DNA from 3 places in the Brevibacillus sp. GCM10020057 genome. Region 2 is predicted to be linked to each of the others. Evidence: riboswitches for the same ligand, from Rfam matches in the RefSeq annotation. Region 2 holds a riboswitch; each other region holds the start of a gene.

Region 1 (7,200 bases), on a different contig from region 2:
CGTTGTAGTCCGGGGAGTCGACCCAAAGCTGTCGGTCAAAGCGTCCCGGCCGCAGCAGCGCCGAATCGAGGACATCCGGCAAGTTCGTCGCAGCAATCGTCATGACGGCCGGCCGCTCCGCCTTTTTGCGGTGCAAGCCAAGCGTCCGCAGCAGCCTGGCGATTTTCGTATTGTCGATATTCGGAGGGTCCATCTGGAGCAGCAGCTCGTTCAACAGCCCTGCTCCGGCCATGCCGAACATTCCTGCGCCCATGCCGCCGCCAGCTTGCCTTTTCATCCCGATGGCGTCGATTTCATCAATGAAAATAATGCATGCGCCGTACTCCCTCGCCCGCTTTCTCGCTTTGCGATACAGCCCCATCACCTTGAGGTTGCCTACCCCGAAAAACATGTTTTGAAAGCTCGGTGCCGAAGCGTACGCGAAAGGAACCTGCGCTTCGTTGGCGATCACCTGTGCCAGATACGATTTTCCGGTCCCGGGAGGTCCGCAGAGAAGCAGTCCGCGGATCGCCTCGCCGCCCATTTCCTTGAACTCCTTGACGCCTTTGAGCAGCGTCACGATTCGTTTGGCGTTTTCCACAATTTCCGGGTTGCCCCGGTAGTCTTCCCAGGTCGAGCCGGTCTCCCCGGGCAAAATCCAGTACGTTCGTCCGCGAGCCAGAAACCAGAACAGCGCGACGAACTGAATGATGATGAACAAGACGGCAAAAAGCAGTTGAAACAGAAGGGTAAAAATCCCCCAGGCGACCGCCCAATAAGTCGGACCTCCTGTCACCAGAACGATTGCGAGAAAGACGATGATGCCAAGCCAGAGGAGGATTTTCCGCCACTTGATCCACTGGTATCTCCTCATGGCACCAACTCCTTTTGCAAAATATTTTGAATATAGTATGAAAGGACAAGCCATGTGGTGCCTTGGCCCTGTCGCGTGTTCACCCGGTGAGATGTGGCGATGATGTGAGCAGCTTCATTCCCAATTATATACAGGCGGACATGCCGTTCATGTCTCGGAGCGAAGATGATGTTTGGCAAAAAAACAGCCTCCCTGCAATCAGGAAGACTATCGGCCACTTGATTAGCCAGCAAACCTGCCTTTAATATCGAGCACATACTTGAGAATGACGGCAATCCCGGAAAGGAAGTAGAAGACGATCAAGGTGTATTTCGTCGGATCGATCGAGATCATGGAGACGATGACGTTCAGTGGCAGGATGTAGTACAAAATGTCCTTCAAATACCCCAGAATGAAGTTCGGGCTAAAGGTGCCTTCCCAAAATGACCGGAACAGGACAATCAGAAAATCGATGATCATAAGTCCAAAAATCGCCCAGATCGTGTAGATCATCCAATCAGCCAGCGAGTAGCCCACCTGTATCACCACCTTTTCCCCAGCATATGCGCCGGCGAAAACGCTGGTGAGCAAAAAGCGGGAAGGAAATTCAGGATCTGGATACACTCACGATGTCTTCCACTTTGATCCAGCATGATTGTTCATGGCCGACCAGCTTGACCGCATACTGCTTGACGTCAATCTCGCGGACAAGCCCCCAGGCGGAATGGACTGAGCCATAGGAGCCGCGCTCCCTGACAAACCATTTGACGTGAATCGGGTAATGGTACTGCGTGCTGTCGTAAATGCGGAAACACATCTCGCCAAAATCGTCTTCAGCGACAACGGGTCGCTGCACATACGATGTCTCCCCGCCGTAAAATCCGTCCGCTGATGGATATGAACACTTCTCCGCCATTTTCTGCCCTCCATTACACAAGAACTGCTGCTGAAAAGGACAAGTCGCTCGTGTGAACATAGCGAATGCCTTCTGCCTTTCCATTATAACAGATGGGAACTTGTGTTCGCAATTCAATCTTTTCGTTTCTGTCGGCGTCCCTGCCTACCTGTTCTACGCCTTCATACCCCCACTCGAATCTGGCTGTATAGTCAGCCTGCGAAAACACATCCGCCGAGTTCATAAATTCCACCTCTTCCTAGTTGAAATGGTTCCTTGTCCCAATACGTTCGCCGTTACAAAGGGAGACAGGTTGAAATAAAGTATTATGTCCCACAAAACAAAAATCGATGAATGGAGTGAAAAGAATGACAGATCACAACAGGACCCGTACTGCTCGCACTACTGGTATCCTTCAAAACAATCTTAATGTTGCCCTCACCGCGCACATCGACCTGGTCAACCTGAACAACGAAAATGTTGAGGTGCGGGTACAAGTGCTGAACTGGGGAAATGCGGTCACGCAAACCAACCCTGTCGGCACTTTGCTCGATGTCACGCAGACTCTTCCAGGAAATACCCGTATTGCACTCAATGCCAGTGTACCCGCTTCCTTCCATTATGAAGTTCGTCTGTTTGTTCGCAGAAATCACGGCAATGACGGCGGCAGCGACGATAGCAATGTCCTTCTGACCACCTACGGACGTACTTCCATCGGCGGTGGCCAGCTGGTCGGCCTTTCCGTACTGGACAGCCAGTTGCAGACCGTCCGCGTCGATGACTGATTCTAAGCAACATCTGCAAGAGCGAGAAAAAGGAATTATGGTAGGAGCCATAGTTCCTTTTTCTGTTCAGATGAATCCAGCTGGAGTCAATGGTTCTGTTTTGCAGGCACAAAAAAACTGCCCGCGTACGGACAGTTTTTTGCAAAGGAGACTTACAGTTTTACTACGTTCTCAGCTTGTGGGCCACGGTTGCCTTGCACGATGTTGAATTGAACGCGTTGACCTTCATCCAAAGTTTTGAAGCCTTCCCCCTGGATTGCGCTGAAGTGTACGAAAACGTCGTCTCCGCCTTCTACTTGAATGAAACCGAAACCTTTTTCTGCGTTAAACCATTTTACTGTTCCGTTCGTTTGCATTGAAAAAAACCTCCAAGAAAGTCAATTTTGAATATGCTAGTCATATTTACCGAAGCAAATAAAAGTTCACATATCATGAAGAAATACCTTCTGACCTAAAGATATGTCTTCATGATATGTGAATGCATACCTGCTACTGTCATATGAAAATCGTTAATACGGAACTACATCAGGAAAAGTACATCTTTTGAAAACCTAAAACAACGAAAGCCCTGCCTCTCTTTCATCCTTGCGGCTCCGATGACCGCGCCAGTGTGAATCGGGCATTCAAAAAACAAAACGTAAGATCCTGCTCGTGCGAATCTTACGTAACGGATTCTCAAGTAGTAACAACATTCTACCACACCTGCCTTGAAGTCGCAACCGTCCAGTCAGACATGCCATCCGCGCCCGCATCTGCTACAATGTATCCGAGGAGTGATACGAATGAACAAAGACGTGGTTAACCGCAGCGAACTCGAACAGCTGCGGAAGGAAAACGAAAAGCTGATCATCCTGGATGTGCGCGACGAGGAAAAATATCGGGCCGGCAGCCTGCAAGTGGACGGTCTCACCCCCGTGAACGTACCTTTTGTACATATGAAGGAACAGGATCAACCTCTGCAAGACCAGCTCGCTGCGGCTTGCAAGGACGCAACGATCATTACCGTTTGCACGACGGGAAACAAGGCGCAAAAAGCCGCTGCCCTGCTGCGGGAAAACGGCTACCGCGCAGTCGCTTTGGAAGGCGGACTGACGGCCTGGAATTCCGCTGAAAAACAACCGGAATAAGGAAGCTTTCCAGATCGTTGGCAAAAATTGTTCCTATCTTTCCACCCGACATGTCTGGTATTCTGGGTCATGCCAACAAAAAAGCCGAAACTTCCTCTCGAATGGAAGTGCGGGGGATTTTTTATTTGCAGTTGTGAGACTGCATGGGGTGAATCGCCAATGGGCGTAGGGTTGTTTCCTCAATCCGAATCCGTCAACTAACCTCGTAGGCCAAAAAAAGGAGAGATGTGAATATGAAACGCCTCGGAACGATTGCAATCGCGACTTTGGGATTGGGTTTTGCCCTGTCCGGCTTTTCTTCCACAGCTTCTGCCGCCGCTGCAACTACTTGCCCGATACAAGCGTCTGCACCTTACATGCAGCAAATCCAATGGTTCCCATATATGAGCTACTTGCAGCAATTTGGCTACCAATTGCCTGTGAAGCCGACGCAGCCGCAAAAGCCTGTCCAGGCTCCTGTGCAGCAGCCTGTCAAAAAGCAAACGCCAGCAGTTGCGCAGCCGCAAGCCAAGCCGGCTGCACCTGTCAACAATGCCGGGCAGCTGGCCGAAGCTTCTGATGTCGTAAAACAGGTAGCGAACCTGGTCAATCAGGAGCGGGCGAAAGCTGGACTGAAACCGCTGCAACTGGACACATCTCTGTCGAAAATGGCGCTCGCCAAAGCCCAGGACATGTCGAGCAACCACTACTTCGACCACAACAGCCCTACGTACGGTTCTCCCTTTGACATGATGAAGCAATACGGCATCTCGTTCATGACTGCCGGGGAAAACATCGCCATGGGTCAGCGAACGGCCGAAGAAGTCATGACGCAATGGATGAACAGCGAAGGCCACCGTCAAAATATTATGAACCCGGCTTTCACCAAAATCGGCGTAGGCTACGTCAACGGTTACTGGGTGCAAGAATTTATCGGATAAGAAAAAACCTGAGCTTGAAGCGAAAGCCGAGCCTCTCTGGAAGAGGACTCGGCTTTCTTTGCGTTGCTGTGATTGGCTGAAAATGCCAGCTAGCGGCTGATGATATGCTCCAGATCCTTCAAGGCAGCTGCGGCTGCGGCCGTCGGGTCCGACTTTCCGCCGATGACGAGCAGCTCGCCCATTACATCCGTTTCGACACGGATGGCTTTGGTCGTCCCTTTTACGCTTGCAAACGGATGGGTGGGCTCCACTGCCAATAGTTCCACTGCGGCGCGGACACCTGCAGACGTCTTGCGGATGCTTCCCACCAGCTTCGGCGTCAATCCCGCCTCTTTCCAGGCCGCGAGCTGTTTTCGGCTCACATCCCGCACGCCCATGATCGGCACATCCGCCAGCTTTAGCTGCCCAGCAAACGCGGCGTTGGCGAGAATTGTCACCTTGCATGCCGTATCCCAGCCGTCGAGATCAAATGTCGGATCAGGCTCGGCGACTCCCATTTGCTGTGCCCGGGCGATTGCTTCCTCGCAGGAAATGCCCTCGTCCATCATGCAGGTCAGCACGTAGTTGGCCGTTCCTGTAAAGACGCCCTCCACGGCCAAAATTTCGCATCCCGCCACGTTGTACTGCAAGAGGTCGATCGTAGGGAGCGCCGCAGCCGTAGCCCCACTGATTTTGAGCGAGACCCCGTGCTTGCGCGCCAAGCCGGATAAGTTCGCGTAGTCTGTCACCAGCGCCCCTTTGGAGACCGCGATCACATGCATTCCCTGCTCCAACGCACAGCGTATGTAAGCAAGCCCCGCCCCGCCTGTAGCAATGTCGGACGGCCCCGCTTCCACGAGAACATCTCCATAACAGGAGCGCATGAAATCAGTGCCGGAAAAGGACGCGTCCGACGCCCGTTCCGTCCTGCCAAAAGCATCCAATGCCGCGCGCGTCAGCCCTTCCCCGGCGTAAATGCCGCCAGTAGACCGGGCGACACCGACCAGGCGGACATCCGCGCCGTACTTTTCCCGATACCGCTCCTGCCGCTGCTCAAGCAAAGCCGCTACCTGCTTTCCAATCGTTCCGTATCCCGTCAACACGAGGTTCCATCGTTTCATTTGTCATCCATCCCGTACCCGATCCGCTTATCGTACGATTCTTCGCTGATGCATGAGAATCGGCTGTGCGTCTTGCGGTTTTAATTTTTTTCCTGTCTTGGCAGAATACAGCTCATCCACGTAATCGATGAACAAAATGCCTTCCAGATGGTCCATTTCATGCTGGAAGCAGCGTGCGGTAAAACCTTCCGCTTCCAGAATCACGTTCTCCCCGGCCCGGTTTTGCGTCTGTACCTTCACATACTGCGCCCGCTTTACCATCCCGACGACACCCGGAATTGACAGGCAAGCTTCCGGACCGATCTGCTCTCCCGCTTTCTCCAGCAGGACCGGATTGATCAGCTCGATCAGCCCGTCGCCGCAATCCATGACGACCAGCTGTTTGGCAATGCCGATCTGGATCGCGGACAGCCCGGCCCGTCCTTTTTCCGCGTAGATCGTCTGCGCCATATCGTTCAATATTTTCTCGGTATTGGCATTGATCGTCGCTACCTTCCTGGATCGCTCACGCAAAATCGGATCTCCCAAGCGAACGATGATTCGCTCCGCCATCCATCATCCCTCCCGTGCCTGCTCTGTTACGTTTTCACCGTAGCAAAGCCATTTTACTTTTGTCAAAGGAATTCCATGCAACTATCTGAAAAATCCTTCCCTGCCAGATGACAAATGGTTGTGAATACGCTATCTTTATTGGTAAACGATACAGATGTTCCACTAGAAGAGGGAGGCTACCATGCACGCATTAGCAGCACAGCTGAATGAGACCATCCAGCGCGAAAATCCACATGTATACGAAATGTTGTCCCACCTGGCGAAGCTGATCTACTTTCCAAAGGAGGGCATCCTGAGCCAATCAGCTGAAGCCAAGGCAAAAGCGAAAAAATACAATGCAACGATCGGGATTGCATTGGAGAACGGACAGCCTATGCACCTCAAGGTGATCCAGGATCATCTGTCCTCCTTCCAACCGAAAGACATTTACGAATACGCCCCGCCAGCAGGCAAACCGGAGCTGCGTGCCGCATGGCGGAAAAAAATGATCGAGGAACAACCCGCGCTGGCGAACCACTCCTTCAGCAACCCCATCGTCACCAACGCCTTGACGCACGGATTGAGCATCGTCGCGGACCTGTTTGCCGACAGCGGCGACAGCGTCATCATCCCGGACAAAAACTGGGAAAACTACGAGCTGACGTTCGGAATCCGCCGCGGTGCCGAAATCGTTCACTATCCACTGTATAACGACGAAATGAAGTTCAACGCGGCAGGTCTGCGCGATGCCATCCTGGCGCAAAAAGAAAAAGGAAAAGCGATCGTCGTCCTGAACTTCCCCAACAACCCGACCGGCTATACGCCAGGACCGGAGGAAGGCAAAGAGATCGTAGCCGCCCTCAAAGCTGGCGCCGAAGCGGGCATCAACATCGTGGCCGTGACGGACGATGCCTATTTTGGCCTGTTCTTTGAAGATTCGCTCCAGGAATCGTTGTTTGCCAGCCTGTGCGATCTGCATCCGCGCGTGCTGCCAGTCAAAGTGGATGGCG
Region 2 (7,200 bases):
TTACGACATGTATAAATGAATGCAGGAGGAATGTTCAGCAGGGTAAAACTCGTTTCAACCCACTGAAAACGCTCCTGTAGCTCAGCCTGGAGTTGTAGCGAATATTGAAAAGTGATGAATAGCCCGCCAGGAGCCAGCACAGATTGAACTTCATCCAGGATGGCTGTCCGCAGACCTTCCGGGAAGTTGGCAAAAGGAAGACCCGAAATAATGACGTCTGCCTCGCCAATCTTCAACTCCTCCAGGTAGCGGCGTAGCATGGTCGCTTCTTCCCGAATCACAGCTTCGGGAAAACGGGACTGCAGCATGGTCCGAAATTGGGCATCGCGCTCCACGAGCACGTAATGCGTATGTGGAAGTATGTTTTGATAGATCGTTTGCGTAAATGCACCTGTCCCCGGTCCCAGTTCTATGATGACATCTGCCTCATCCCAGTTGACTCGGCTCAACATGCGCTCACACAAAAAACGGGAGCTGGGAGCAATACTGCCGACACGTCCGGGATCAGCAATAAACCGTCGCAAAAAGACCAAAAAATCTGCCAAGAATAGGACCTCCTAGGGGAAAAGCAGCCTGAAGGTCAGGCTGCCGATTGCCACAATCTATTCTACATCCGGTGCCCTAGTTCCTGTCCGTTCAGGATGGATCTGCTGGTGTCACCGTTGTTTTTTTCTCTTGCATCGCTGCCTTGATCTTTGCCAGTTCGGCATCGAGATCGTCTTTTTCCAGATCAGACAAGGCGTTGTCCAGGCCAAAGCTCGTTTGCCGCCATTGTCCGCTCATTTGCGCTTCTGCTTCCATGCGCATGACTTTTTCTTCCATGCGGGCAAATCCCCGACCGGCTGTCTGGTTGCCTATCCCTGCCACTGCCTGGTTCACCTGTTTTTGCGTACGAGCTACTTGTGCTCGTGCCATCAGAGTAAATTTTTTCGCTCGCATCTTATAAAATTCCTCTTTTAGCTCGGCCAGTTTTTCACGCATTTGGCCGGCAGCCTCCGCAGCGGTCAAGTAGAGCGTCTCATATTCCTGGGCGCGGCTTTCGTACTGCTTTTTGTCTGCGAGCGCACGACGCGCCAATTCGTCTTCGCCTTCCGTCAGGGCGAGCTTCACCTGGCGATCGCGTTTTTCGACGAGTGCGGTCGCTTCCTCCCACTGCTGACGGAATTTTTTCTCCAGCGCTACCTGACGGGCGACTGCCACTTCGACCTGCCCGATTTCCACTTCCATGTCACGCATGTACTGGTTGAGCATGACGACCGGGTCTTCCATCGAATCCAATGCATCGTTCACCGAAGCTACAGTCAGGTCACGCAAACGTCTAAAGATACTCATGTTCTTTTTCCTCCTCATCATATCACATCATTTTTCCTCATCCAAAATCCAATGCCTGAAAAACCAATTGCAATTACTGCCGATTTCGCGTCACTGCTCTTTCCCAAAGATCGAGGTCGTCTTCCTTCAACATGCGCTTCGCCCACCGGCTCTCCCACTCGGATGGTCCCTGTGGCGGTGTCGGCTTCTGTCGAATGAGGCGGTACCCCAGGTAGATCACGCCGATCGCCACGATGCTGTGGAACAGCAGATGCAGCTTTCCAGACAGCAGCAAGAAACCCAAGAGGAAGACGATCACTCCCCAGAAGCGGGAGCCGTGACCCAAAATTTTGCGCGCTCCGTACAGCATGAGCACGCCGGGAATCAGCAGTCGCAAAATGTCACCGCTGTCGATACCGAATTGGTCGAGCAAAACCAATCCGCCAATGAGCAGCAGAACCAGCCCGAGCAGAAACTTTCCAGACCGTTCGCTCATTCCTTGCTTCCCTCCAATCGCCCTTTGCTGGTGCAAATGTGAACCTTATGGCCTTATTGTAGCCTCGCAGCCAACCTCCCCATAACGGGCGGGCGGTTGGTTTTTGTCTCCGTCCTTGGACGGATGGCGCTTCCTGCCGCAATCGGACGAGCCTGCTTCCCCCTTTTTCTCACAGCCGTTTCCCTGCTTTGCCGAACCATTTCGTTACAAGATCAGACAAAATTTTGTGACAAAATCGTGAACAAACACTTCAAAAAAAGGAAAAGCCAGTCAAATAGAGAACTTCGATAAGGTGCGTGTAAAAAAACATCGAAAATAGCCGAGTTCCGCTTGTCGGAAACGGGGGAACCACGTTTTTGGGGTGAATGGCTGTCTTTTGCGGCAGACTAGGGAGTCCTTTCGACCGAACCCTTCAGCTAACCTCGTAGGCTTCTGAAAGGAGCAGTTTCTTTTGCGCAAGTTGTTCGTTTCTCTGTTTATCGCTGGATTGCTTGCAATGGGAGCAGGCGCTGTACAAGCTGCCGAGGAGTCCACTCCTTTGACAGATGTCGTCAGCGACCTGTACGGCGTCCCTTACAAAGCATCCGGCACATCAAAAAAGGGCTTTGACTGCTCCGGATTTACGCGCTACGTATTTGATGCGTTGGGTGTAGACCTGCCACACAACTCGGCCGCCCAATTCAATTTGGGAACGCCTGTCGCCAAAGCTGACCTGCAGCCAGGCGATCTGGTATTTTTCCAAACGAACGGTCAAAGCATCTCGCATGTGGGCATCTACATCGGAAATGGCACATTCGTGCACTCGGAGTCAGGGCGTGGAGTCGTCAACACCAAATTGAACGACCCCTACTACTGGAGCAAGCGTTACGTTGGCGCCAAGCGTCTGAACGTACCTGTTCTGGAAGCCGCTGCTCCGAAGAAGGAAAACGCGGTGCAAGCTGCGTCGCTGCCGGAAAATCAAGCAAAAAAGTAGTCATTCGGCAAAACAAGAGCCAGGGACTTCGTGTCTCTGGCTTTTTCTGACGAAATTTAGGACCAGGTGTCAGTATGTGACCTTATTTCAAACCACCAGTAATAGGTTGCCTTCACTTGCAATCGGCATGTTATGATAGAGTTATTAAATTTTTTTGATCGCTTATTCACGAACGGTTATTTTCTTATATTATTATAGAAGCAAGTGGGGGGAGTTTTCCGTGAAAGAGCATATACTGATTGTGGATGACAACCTGGAGATTATCGAAATGCTTGAAGATATTTTGGAAAATGAAGGTTTTGAGGTTTCGTCCGCCGACAGCGGGGAAGCGGCCCTTGAGCTGCTAAACAGCGGCGAGAAAAAGCCCAGCCTGATCCTGCTCGACATCATGATGCCGAACATGAGCGGCTACGAGCTCTGCTCGCAGATTCGCCGCGAATGGGATTTGCCGATCCTCTTTTTGAGCGCCAAAGGGAGAGCTGTCGACAAGGTCGTCGGCTTCGAGATCGGCGCTGACGACTATATTACCAAGCCGTTCGACACCGAGGAACTGCTGGCCCGCATTCGCGCCCATCTGCGCCGCTACGAGCGCATTCGCAAGCATACGGAAGAACAGCCGGATAAAGACTCGGCAAACTCGCCGATCACGGTATTGAAATTCAAAGACCTGGAAATTCATAAGGAGACCTACTCTGTCTACGTCAGCAACCAAAAAATCGACTTGTCCACCAAGGAGTTCCAACTGCTCACCTTCCTGGCGGAAAACGCGGGCATCGTCTTTACGCGCGAGCAAATTTACGACCGCGTCTGGGGATATGGCTACGGCTCCCTCAACACCGTCACGGTCCACATCAAAAACTTGCGGGAAAAGCTGGAGATGAACCGGCAATTTATCAAGACACAATGGGGAACAGGCTACGTATTCATCGGGGAGAAGCTGTAGATGAGCCTGCGCAACAAACTGTTTCTGTCCTTCCTGGGCCTGCTCGCGCTCAACATCCTGTTGTTCAAGTTTGTCTTTCAGGACATTATCATCGAACAGCTGAAAAATGACCGGCATACGCAGTACCAGTATGAAAAGGAGGCCGCTGACAAGGTCCGCCTCAATCAGCTGCTTCGCTCCAGCAGCTTCAAAGACCCGATCGAGCGTACAGAGTTGGACAAGCAACTGCCGGAAGACGTCATGTACCGCATGGTGGTCAAGGATGCAAACGGCAATACGATCCACTCGAAGAACTCGAAGGCACTCGACCTGAAATGGACGATGCCCAACCAGCAAAACAAACTTTCTTCGCAGCAAGGAGATCTGAAGGTCGTCGCGGAATACCACTTTCAGCAGGAACCCCCGCGTGAAGGGGAAACGGTCATCTACTTCTACACGGACGATTACGACATCCTGGCGACCAAAGGCGTCTCCATGATGCTCTGGTTTATTTACGGAAGCATCCTGCTCGTCGGACTCGTGCTGCTGGCGCTGTACGTCCGCTGGATTTTGCGCCCGGTGAACGAGTTGTCGCGCGTCACCCAGGAAATCAAGGAAGGGAAGCGCCTCGTGTCCTTTACGTACCGCTCGCATGACGAATTTGGCCGGCTGTTCCGCTACTTCGGGGACATGGTGGACGAGCTGCGCTATTCCGAGGAGCGCCAGTCCGAGCTGATCGCCGCGATCGCGCACGATTTCCGCACGCCGCTGACAACCATCAAAGGATATGCGTCCTATATCGGCTCCGGCCGTGTAACCGACCTCACCCGCATCCAGAGGCAAATGAAAAAGATCGAGATGAAGATGCGGGATCTGGAGCATCTGCTGGACGAACTGCAGGATTACACCCAGCAAAGCATCGAAGTGCGGCTCAATATCAGCCGGATACACGTAAAAAATTTCATGAAGGGCATCATCGAAGACTACCTGACCCGGATTCAGGAAGCCGGGCTGTCCTTTCATTGGAAATTGCGCGTCTCCAACGAGCTGCACATCGAGGCAGACGAGACCAAGCTTCGCCGCGTCATGGAAAATTTGATCAACAACGCCATCCACTACAACAAGCCGAACGGCTCTATCCTGATCACCTGCGACCAGCGGGAAGGACATGTCCTGTTTTCCGTGATCGACAAAGGCGAGGGCATTGCCCAGGAAGATCTGCCCAAGGTCTTTACCAAGTTTTATCGGGCGGAAAAATCCCGCAACCGCAATAACGGCGGGACGGGCCTCGGCCTGACGATCTGCCAGAGCATCGTCCGCCGCCACGGCGGCGAAATCACCGTAAACAGTGAATTGGGGATAGGAAGCAGCTTCTCCTTCACCATCCCCTTCTACAACAGCTAGTTTATTTTGATTTATGACCAGTTAACATATTCTTTATTTTTGTTTGATATAGTACAACTTGTAAGCACGTTGCTTTCAGTGATAAATAACCCCCAGTTCGGTATCTGACACAGTGCGGCGCATCCGCAAGTGAAAAGATGCCCTTTTTTTTGCCCGCAATTGCTCCTTGTACGTCTACCTGCGCATCTCCAGCCGCATCGGAAGCCCGTTTTTCGGGCGCAGCGTCACGAGCGGCTCCGGCGCAACTACCTGGTTCGGCTCCGCCAGACGCAACCGAAAGCGCTGCGCGATCGTCGCCAGCAGCAGGGCCGCCTCCATCAGTGCGAAGTTGTTGCCGATACATACGCGCGGTCCGCCGCCAAATGGAAAGTAGGCAAAAGCCGGGATTCGCTTCAACAGATCGGTGGCAAACCGCTCGGGCATGAAAGCCTCGGGATCATCGTAAAAGCGCTCGTCGCGGTGCATCGCATACTGGCTCATCATCAGCGTATCACCCGGCTGGTACGTGTGCCCCCCGATCTCGACTTCCTCGATTGCCTCCCGATTGATCATCCACGCCGCCGGGTACAGCCGCAGCGTTTCCGAAACGATCAGATTGGCGTAGGTCAGGTGCGGAATATCCGCTACGGTCGGCAGTCTGTCCCCCAGCACGGCAGCCAGTTCAGCGTGCAGCTTCTGCTCCGCCTCCGTGTGCCTGGACAAAAGATAGAAGATCCACGACATCGTGTTGGCTGTCGTCTCGTGTCCGGCCACGAAGATCGTCATGACCTCGTCGCGCACCTGCTCATCGGTCATACCTGTCCCGTCGTCCTCATCCCGCGCCGCCAGCAGCATGCCCAAAAGGTCGCCCCGGCCGGTATCGCCGCTCCGTCTGCGCTCGTCAATCAAGGAGTAAATCACTTTGTCCAGCAACTCGTTCGATTCGAGAAACCGGCGATTGTTCCTCGTCGGTACAGACAGCGGAATATCGATGAACGACGACGCCTTGTTGGCGACGTATTTAAGCCCCACGTCGATTGCATGCCGGATTTCGTCGGCGTTTTCCTTCACGCTTTTGCCGAACATCGTCTCGGTGATGATCGCGAGTGTGACCTTCATCATGTCTTGATGGATGTCGCGTACCTCGCCGTCCTTCCAATCCGCCATCAGACTGGCCGCCTGGCGGACCATGACGTCTCCATACGCGGCGATGCGCTCCCGGTGAAAGGCTGGCTGCATCAGCCTGCGTTGCCTAAGATGCTTGTTCCCTTCGCTCGTCAGGATGCCATCCCCTACGACGGCCTTTGCCACTTGCAGCCCTTTGGCCTTGCGGAAGCTCGCTTGCTTGGTGACGAGCACTTCCTTGATCTGATCTGGGTCTGTCAATAAATACACTTTTCGTTTCGGGCCAAAGCGAAACAGCACCACGTCTCCATGCTCCTTGGCCGCCATCTGGATGAATTGCAGCGGATTGCGGCGAAACGACAGCAAATTGCCTGAAATCGGTAGCCCCTTGGGTCCGGAAATGGTCTTGTGCATCATATCCTCCTTGTATTCGTGAGCTGCTACCGATAGTATCCGGCGCGAAAAGGAGTTTATGCGAAAAAAAGCCACCTCCGGCTGGAGATGGCAACAAGCTGTATGAAAGTCTGCAATTTGCCGCTGCCGCTTTAGCGAGACAGCGTTTCCTCGATGCGAATCAAGCGGTTGGCAATCAGGCGCTCCCGCACTTTGATGCCGATAAGCGATGCCAGCACCGCCTTGATCACGCCGACGACCAGGAAAGGAGTCGCCCCGAACGCGATCGCTTTGTCCCACGGAATATCCATCACATACTTTAGCTGAATGGAACCGCACAAAAGGTTAATGAGCATGCCGACGATGTTGGCGATAATGGCATTTTTCAACGTAAAAGAGGTCTTTTCCAGAATCAGCCCGGTAGCGTACACCGTCAAAATAAAGCCAAAGATGTACCCACCTGTTTTGCCGACCAAAACTTGCAAGCCGCCGCTCGCCCCGGCAAAGACTGGCAGTCCGACCGCGCCCAGCAGCGTGTAAATGATCATCGCCAGTGTGCCGTAACGGCTGCCCAGAATGGTCGCCGTCAGCCCTACC
Region 3 (5,266 bases), on a different contig from region 2:
TTGCGCTCGGCTGGAACTACTGGTACAACTGGGCCATTACCATCGCCGTCGAACTGTCGGCTGCAGCCCTCATCATGAAATACTGGCTCCCGGATGTGCCTTCGATCGTCTGGAGCGCCCTGTTCCTCTTCCTGATGTTCCTGTTGAACGCCCTGTCGGTGAAATCGTACGGCGAATCGGAATACTGGTTTGCTCTCATCAAAGTCATTACTGTAATCGTCTTTATCGCCATCGGTGTACTGATGATCTTCGGCATCATGGGCGGCGAGGCTGTCGGCTTTGCGAACTTCACCAAAGGGGACGCGCCGTTCAACGGCGGCTTCATGGCGATCCTTGGGGTCTTCATGATCGCCGGGTTCTCCTTCCAGGGGACAGAGCTCGTCGGGGTAGCGGCGGGAGAGAGCGAAAATCCTGCGCGCAACATCCCCAAAGCGATCCGGCAAATCTTTTGGCGCATCCTGCTGTTCTACATCCTGGCGATTCTGATCATCGGCCTGCTCGTCCCGTACGACAACCCGAACCTGATCAGCGGCGACATCACCGACATCGCCATCAGCCCGTTTACCATCGTGTTTGAAAAGGCAGGCTTCGCGTTCGCAGCCTCCGTCATGAATGCGGTCATTCTCACGTCCGTCCTGTCCGCCGGCAACTCCGGCATGTACGCTTCCACTCGCATGCTGTGGGTGCTCGCCAAGGAAGGCAAGGCGCCGAAGTGGTTCGCCAAAGTCACCCGCAACGGCGTGCCGATCAACTCCCTGATCGTGACGGCTCTCGTCGGAGCATTGGCTTTCCTGTCCTCGCTTTTCGGGGACGGTGCCATCTACATCTGGCTGTTGAACGCTTCCGGGATGTCCGGCTTCATCGCCTGGCTGGGGATTGCCGTCAGCCATTACCGCTTCCGCCGGGCGCTGCTTGCCCAAGGCCGCGATCTGACCGAGCTGCCGTACCGCGCGAAATGGTTCCCGATCGGGCCGATTTTCGCCTTCATCATTTGCTGCGTAGTCATCGTCGGGCAAAACTACACGGCCTTTACCGGCGAGACGATCGACTGGTACGGCGCACTCGTGTCCTACATCGGCCTGCCCCTGTTCCTGATCGTATGGCTGGCCTACAAATACACAAAGAAAACCAGGCTGGTCCCCCTCGACAAGGTAGATTTCAGCATGGATGAAAACACGCATTAAAAAAAAGCTCCTGGCCCATCCGTGACACTGACGGGTGGCAAGGAGCTTCTTTATTTTGCCGGAAGCGCTCCGCGTCCAGCTGATTGCCTTTCCGCTTATTTTTTCAGCCGGTACGGAACCGTCGCGATCTTCACATCTTGTCGTGCGAACAAATACGCCCGCAAAAACAGGCTGGTCTGGTTGTGCAGCAAATTATGCCACCAGCGCTTGGTAATAAACTGCGGAATCATCACCGTCACGTGATCTGTTTCCGCCTTTTTCCACTCTACCGTGTCGATGAACCTGAACAGCGGCTTGATGATGCTGCGGTAGTGGGAGCGCAGCACGATCAGACGTACGCCTGGATTCCACTGGTTCCACTTCTCCTCCATCTTCTTCATGTCTTCGTCCGTGAACCCGACGTAGACCGCCACGATGTCGTCTGACAAAGACTGTGCATAGCTGATCGTATTTTTCACGACCTGCGAGATGCCCGCCACCGGAATGACGATGACGCTGCCTTTGGGCTCCGGCTTGTCGGTGTGAATATCAAGCCGCAGTTCATCCGCCAAATCTGTATAGTGCTCGTTGATTTTCCGAAAAATAAAAATAACAATCGGCAGAAAAACAAAGATCGCCCACACCTGGGTAAATTTCGTAATGAGGAAGATCAGGCAAATCGTCAAGGTCGTCAGCATCCCGATCGTATTGATGAGAAACGGCGTGAACCAGCCCCTCGGCTTGTTCGTCACCCAGCGCTTCATCATCCCCGCCTGTGAGAGCGTAAACGGGATAAAGACGCCGAGTGCGTACAGCGGAATGAGATTTTCCGTCCTTCCCCCGAAGGCAATGATCAGGATGGCAGACAGGATGCCCAGAAAAATAATCCCGTTGGAGAAGCCCAGTCTGTCCCCGCGCACCATGAACATGTTTGGCATGAACCGGTCCTTTGCCAGCATAAACGCGAGCAACGGAAAGGCCGCAAACGCCGTATTGGCCGCCAGAAACAAAATGAGCGCTGTGACCGCCTGGATGAAGTAGTAAATGATCCCTCTCCCGAAAACCGCAGAGGCAATTTGCGAGACGACTGTTTCCCTGGCATGGGGCGCGATGCCGTAGATGTAGGCCAATAGGCTGATGCCCATGAACATGACACCGAGAATCAGCCCCATCATGATCAAGGTGGCCGCCGCATTTTTCGGCGCGGGATGACGGAAGTTCGGGATCGCGTTCGAGACCGCTTCGACCCCGGTCAACGCCGAGCAGCCGGAACTGAACGCACGCAGCAGCAAAAACATCGTGATGCCCGGGACAGCCGCTCCGTACACCGGCGCATGTGCCTGTACGTGGCCGGTCAGCCATTGGTAAGTCCCGCCCGCGATCAGGATGAAAATGGCAATGACGAACAGGTACACGGGATACATCAGGATCGTCGCCGACTCCGTGATCCCCCGCAAATTGAGGATCGTCACTGCGGTAATCATGAGCAGCGCGATCAGGATGCGATGGTCATGCAGACTCGGAAAGGCCGATGTGATGGCGTCCGTAGAAGCTGATGTGCTCACCGCCACAGTCAAAATGTAATCCACAAGCAAAGAGCCGCCCGCCACCAATCCCGCAGAGGTGCCGAAGTTGTCCTTGGCTACGATGTACGCCCCGCCGCCCGTCGTGTAAGCAAAGATCGTCTGCCTGTAGGACAGGATCAGTATTGTTAAAAGTCCCACAACCGCTATCGAAATGGGGATCGAATACCACAGCGCAACCGCTCCCAGCGTAACGAGCACCAGCAAAATTTGTTCGGTTCCGTAAGCTACCGATGACAAGGCATCGGATGAGAGCACCGCTAACGCTTTTACTTTCGACAGTTTTTCTTCCCCCAGCTCGTTTGATTTCATCGGTCTGCCGATTAAAAATCGTTTGAATGCCGAGATCATGTCTATTCCCCTCACCAGCATATTTGTTTCTGTTAGTTTCCCCTGTTTTCCGGACAATTCACTGACAGTACGCTCCAGTAATCCCTTCCCTCCTGAAAAAATGGAACAAAAAAGAAGCCGAGCGAGAAGAACTCACTTGGCTTCCAGGCATAGCAAAAAAACTATGTCGTTATCGCAAAAGGTAAGGTTGCTTCTCTCATACGCTTACGGAGTTAGCTGACGGATTCGGGTGGAAGAGTCACCCTACTCGATTGCTCGAGATTCACCCCATGCGACTCGGACTTGCAGCCGCTGTTGGTTCCCCCGTTCCCTGATCGGGACTCAGCGATTCGGATCTTGTAGTTGTTCATCACGAAACAAATATTACTCCCGAAGCCACCGATTGTAAAGAGCAAGCCCCGCTTATTTTTTTGCACAGGCTGCTCGAAACAAGTGGCGCGGTACTCTTACGGCCTCACCCACGCGCCGGGCGGCCTACGCCAACTTTGCCAGCAACCGTTCCATCCGCTCCAGCGCCTTTTTCAGCTGCTCCATAGAAGTCGCGTACGAGCAGCGGATGTGGCCGTTTCCGCTTTCGCCGAACACGTCGCCAGGGACGACTGCGACCTTTTCCTCCAGCAGCAGCTTTTCGGCAAACGCCGCCGAGCTAAGTCCGGTCGACGCGATGGATGGAAAGGCGTAGAAAGCGCCGTCCGGCTCGTGGCAGCTGAGACCGATCTGGCGGAAGCCGTCGACGACGAAATTGCGGCGCTGACGGTAGCTCTCGATCATCCGCTCCATGTCGCTTCGTCCGTGCCGCAGCGCCTCCAGGGCAGCCATCTGGGCCATCGTCGGCGCGCACAGCATCGTGTACTGGTGTATTTTCAGCATCCCCTCCAAAAGGTCAGGGGTGGCGCAAACGTAGCCGAGCCGCCAGCCAGTCATGGCGAAGGCTTTGGAAAAGCCGGAGATGAGAATGGTCCGCTCCTTCATGCCTGGCAACGCCGCGATGCTGTCGTGCATGCGGCCGTACGTCAGCTCCGCGTAGATTTCGTCGGAGATGACCAAAAGATCGTGCTTCTCGATGATCGGCAGCAAAGTCTTCCACTCGTCTGCCGTCATCGTGCCGCCGGTCGGATTGTTCGGGTAGCAGAAGATGATCGCCTTGGTGCGCTCGGTAATGCGCTTTTCCAGTTCGTCCGGCGTCAGCTTGAAGTTGTTTTCCATCTTGGTCGTAAGAAACACCGGCACGCCGCCCGCCAGACGAATGACCGGCTCATAGGACACGTAACAAGGCTCCACAACCAGCACCTCGTCGCCCGGATCGAGGATGGCGCGCAGGGCGATGTCGATCGCTTCGCTCGCCCCGACCGTCACCAGAATCTCGTTTTCCGGATGGTAGCTGACGGAAAAGCGTTCCTCCAGATACTTCTGGATCTCCACCCGCAGCTCCAGCATGCCTGCGTTGGAGGTGTAAGCGGTGTGGCCGCGCTCCAGGGACGAGATCGACGCCTCCCGCATGCGCCACGGAGTGACGAAGTCCGGCTCCCCGACGCCAAGGGAAATGACGCCTTCCATCGAGGCAGCCAGGTCAAAAAAGCGGCGTATCCCGGATGGCTTCAGCGATGCGACTGTAGACGACAAACGGCTTTTCACGGACAATTGCGTACTCATGGAGTTACCACCATTCTGCGATCTTCATCGCGATCTTCAAGTTCGATTCCATCATGCTTGTAACGTTTCAAAATAAAGTGAGTGGCTGTCGAGACGACGGAATCGAGCGTCGCCAGCTTTTGCGAGACGAACGTTGCGACCTCGCGCATCGTCTTGCCTTCCAGTACCACGGACAGATCGTAGCTCGCCCCGGACATCAGGTATACTGCCTTCACTTCCGGGAAACGGCAGATGCGCTCCGCGACCTCGTTAAACCCAACGTCCCGCTTCGGTGTCACCTTCACGTCGATCATCGCATTGACGTACGGATGATCCTCCACCCGCTCCCAGTTGATCAAGGCCGGATATTTGACGATGACCTTCTCCGCTTCCAGTGCGGCGATTGCCTGCTCGATCACCTCGGTCGGCTCCGCCAGCATTTTGCCGATCTGCTCGGCAGAAATGCGGCTGTCCTCTTCCAGCAGGTGCAAAAGCTCCCGTTGTTTTTTGGAATCCATAACCCACCACTCCATTCCT

The links. Region 2 has a riboswitch for cyclic di-AMP ahead of ACFSO0_RS04180 (C40 family peptidase). Riboswitches for the same ligand answer to the same signal wherever they lie in the genome.
Region 1: it holds a riboswitch for cyclic di-AMP, as region 2 does, so the genes downstream of both, ACFSO0_RS16665 (CAP domain-containing protein) here and ACFSO0_RS04180 (C40 family peptidase) in region 2, are expected to answer to the same signal.
Region 3: it holds a riboswitch for cyclic di-AMP, as region 2 does, so the genes downstream of both, ACFSO0_RS19430 (APC family permease) here and ACFSO0_RS04180 (C40 family peptidase) in region 2, are expected to answer to the same signal.

The regions. Positions count from the first base shown of each region.
Region 1 is NZ_JBHUJW010000043.1:607,996-615,195, reverse strand. Features, by position in the region: gene ACFSO0_RS16700 (AAA family ATPase) at 1-853, opposite strand, end outside; gene ACFSO0_RS16695 (hypothetical protein) at 1,076-1,369, opposite strand; gene ACFSO0_RS16690 (YolD-like family protein) at 1,440-1,748, opposite strand; gene ACFSO0_RS16685 (hypothetical protein) at 1,762-1,971, opposite strand; gene ACFSO0_RS16680 (hypothetical protein) at 2,096-2,512, shown strand; gene ACFSO0_RS16675 (cold-shock protein) at 2,665-2,868, opposite strand; gene ACFSO0_RS16670 (rhodanese-like domain-containing protein) at 3,295-3,639, shown strand; cyclic di-AMP (ydaO/yuaA leader) riboswitch at 3,712-3,866, shown strand; gene ACFSO0_RS16665 (CAP domain-containing protein) at 3,873-4,559, shown strand; gene ACFSO0_RS16660 (homoserine dehydrogenase) at 4,649-5,659, opposite strand; gene def (peptide deformylase) at 5,687-6,211, opposite strand; gene ACFSO0_RS16650 (aminotransferase class I/II-fold pyridoxal phosphate-dependent enzyme) at 6,393-7,200, shown strand, end outside.
Region 2 is NZ_JBHUJW010000011.1:128,159-135,358, reverse strand. Features, by position in the region: gene ACFSO0_RS04195 (class I SAM-dependent methyltransferase) at 1-545, opposite strand, end outside; gene ACFSO0_RS04190 (PspA/IM30 family protein) at 637-1,332, opposite strand; gene ACFSO0_RS04185 (LiaF transmembrane domain-containing protein) at 1,406-1,807, opposite strand; cyclic di-AMP (ydaO/yuaA leader) riboswitch at 2,115-2,254, shown strand; gene ACFSO0_RS04180 (C40 family peptidase) at 2,259-2,780, shown strand; gene ACFSO0_RS04175 (response regulator transcription factor) at 3,001-3,723, shown strand; gene ACFSO0_RS04170 (sensor histidine kinase) at 3,724-5,106, shown strand; gene ACFSO0_RS04165 (cytochrome P450) at 5,281-6,624, opposite strand; gene ACFSO0_RS04160 (biotin transporter BioY) at 6,756-7,200, opposite strand, start outside.
Region 3 is NZ_JBHUJW010000044.1:12,985-18,250, reverse strand. Features, by position in the region: gene ACFSO0_RS19435 (amino acid permease) at 1-1,184, shown strand, start outside; gene ACFSO0_RS19430 (APC family permease) at 1,280-3,097, opposite strand; cyclic di-AMP (ydaO/yuaA leader) riboswitch at 3,284-3,434, opposite strand; gene ACFSO0_RS19425 (aminotransferase) at 3,572-4,750, opposite strand; gene ACFSO0_RS19420 (Lrp/AsnC family transcriptional regulator) at 4,747-5,247, opposite strand.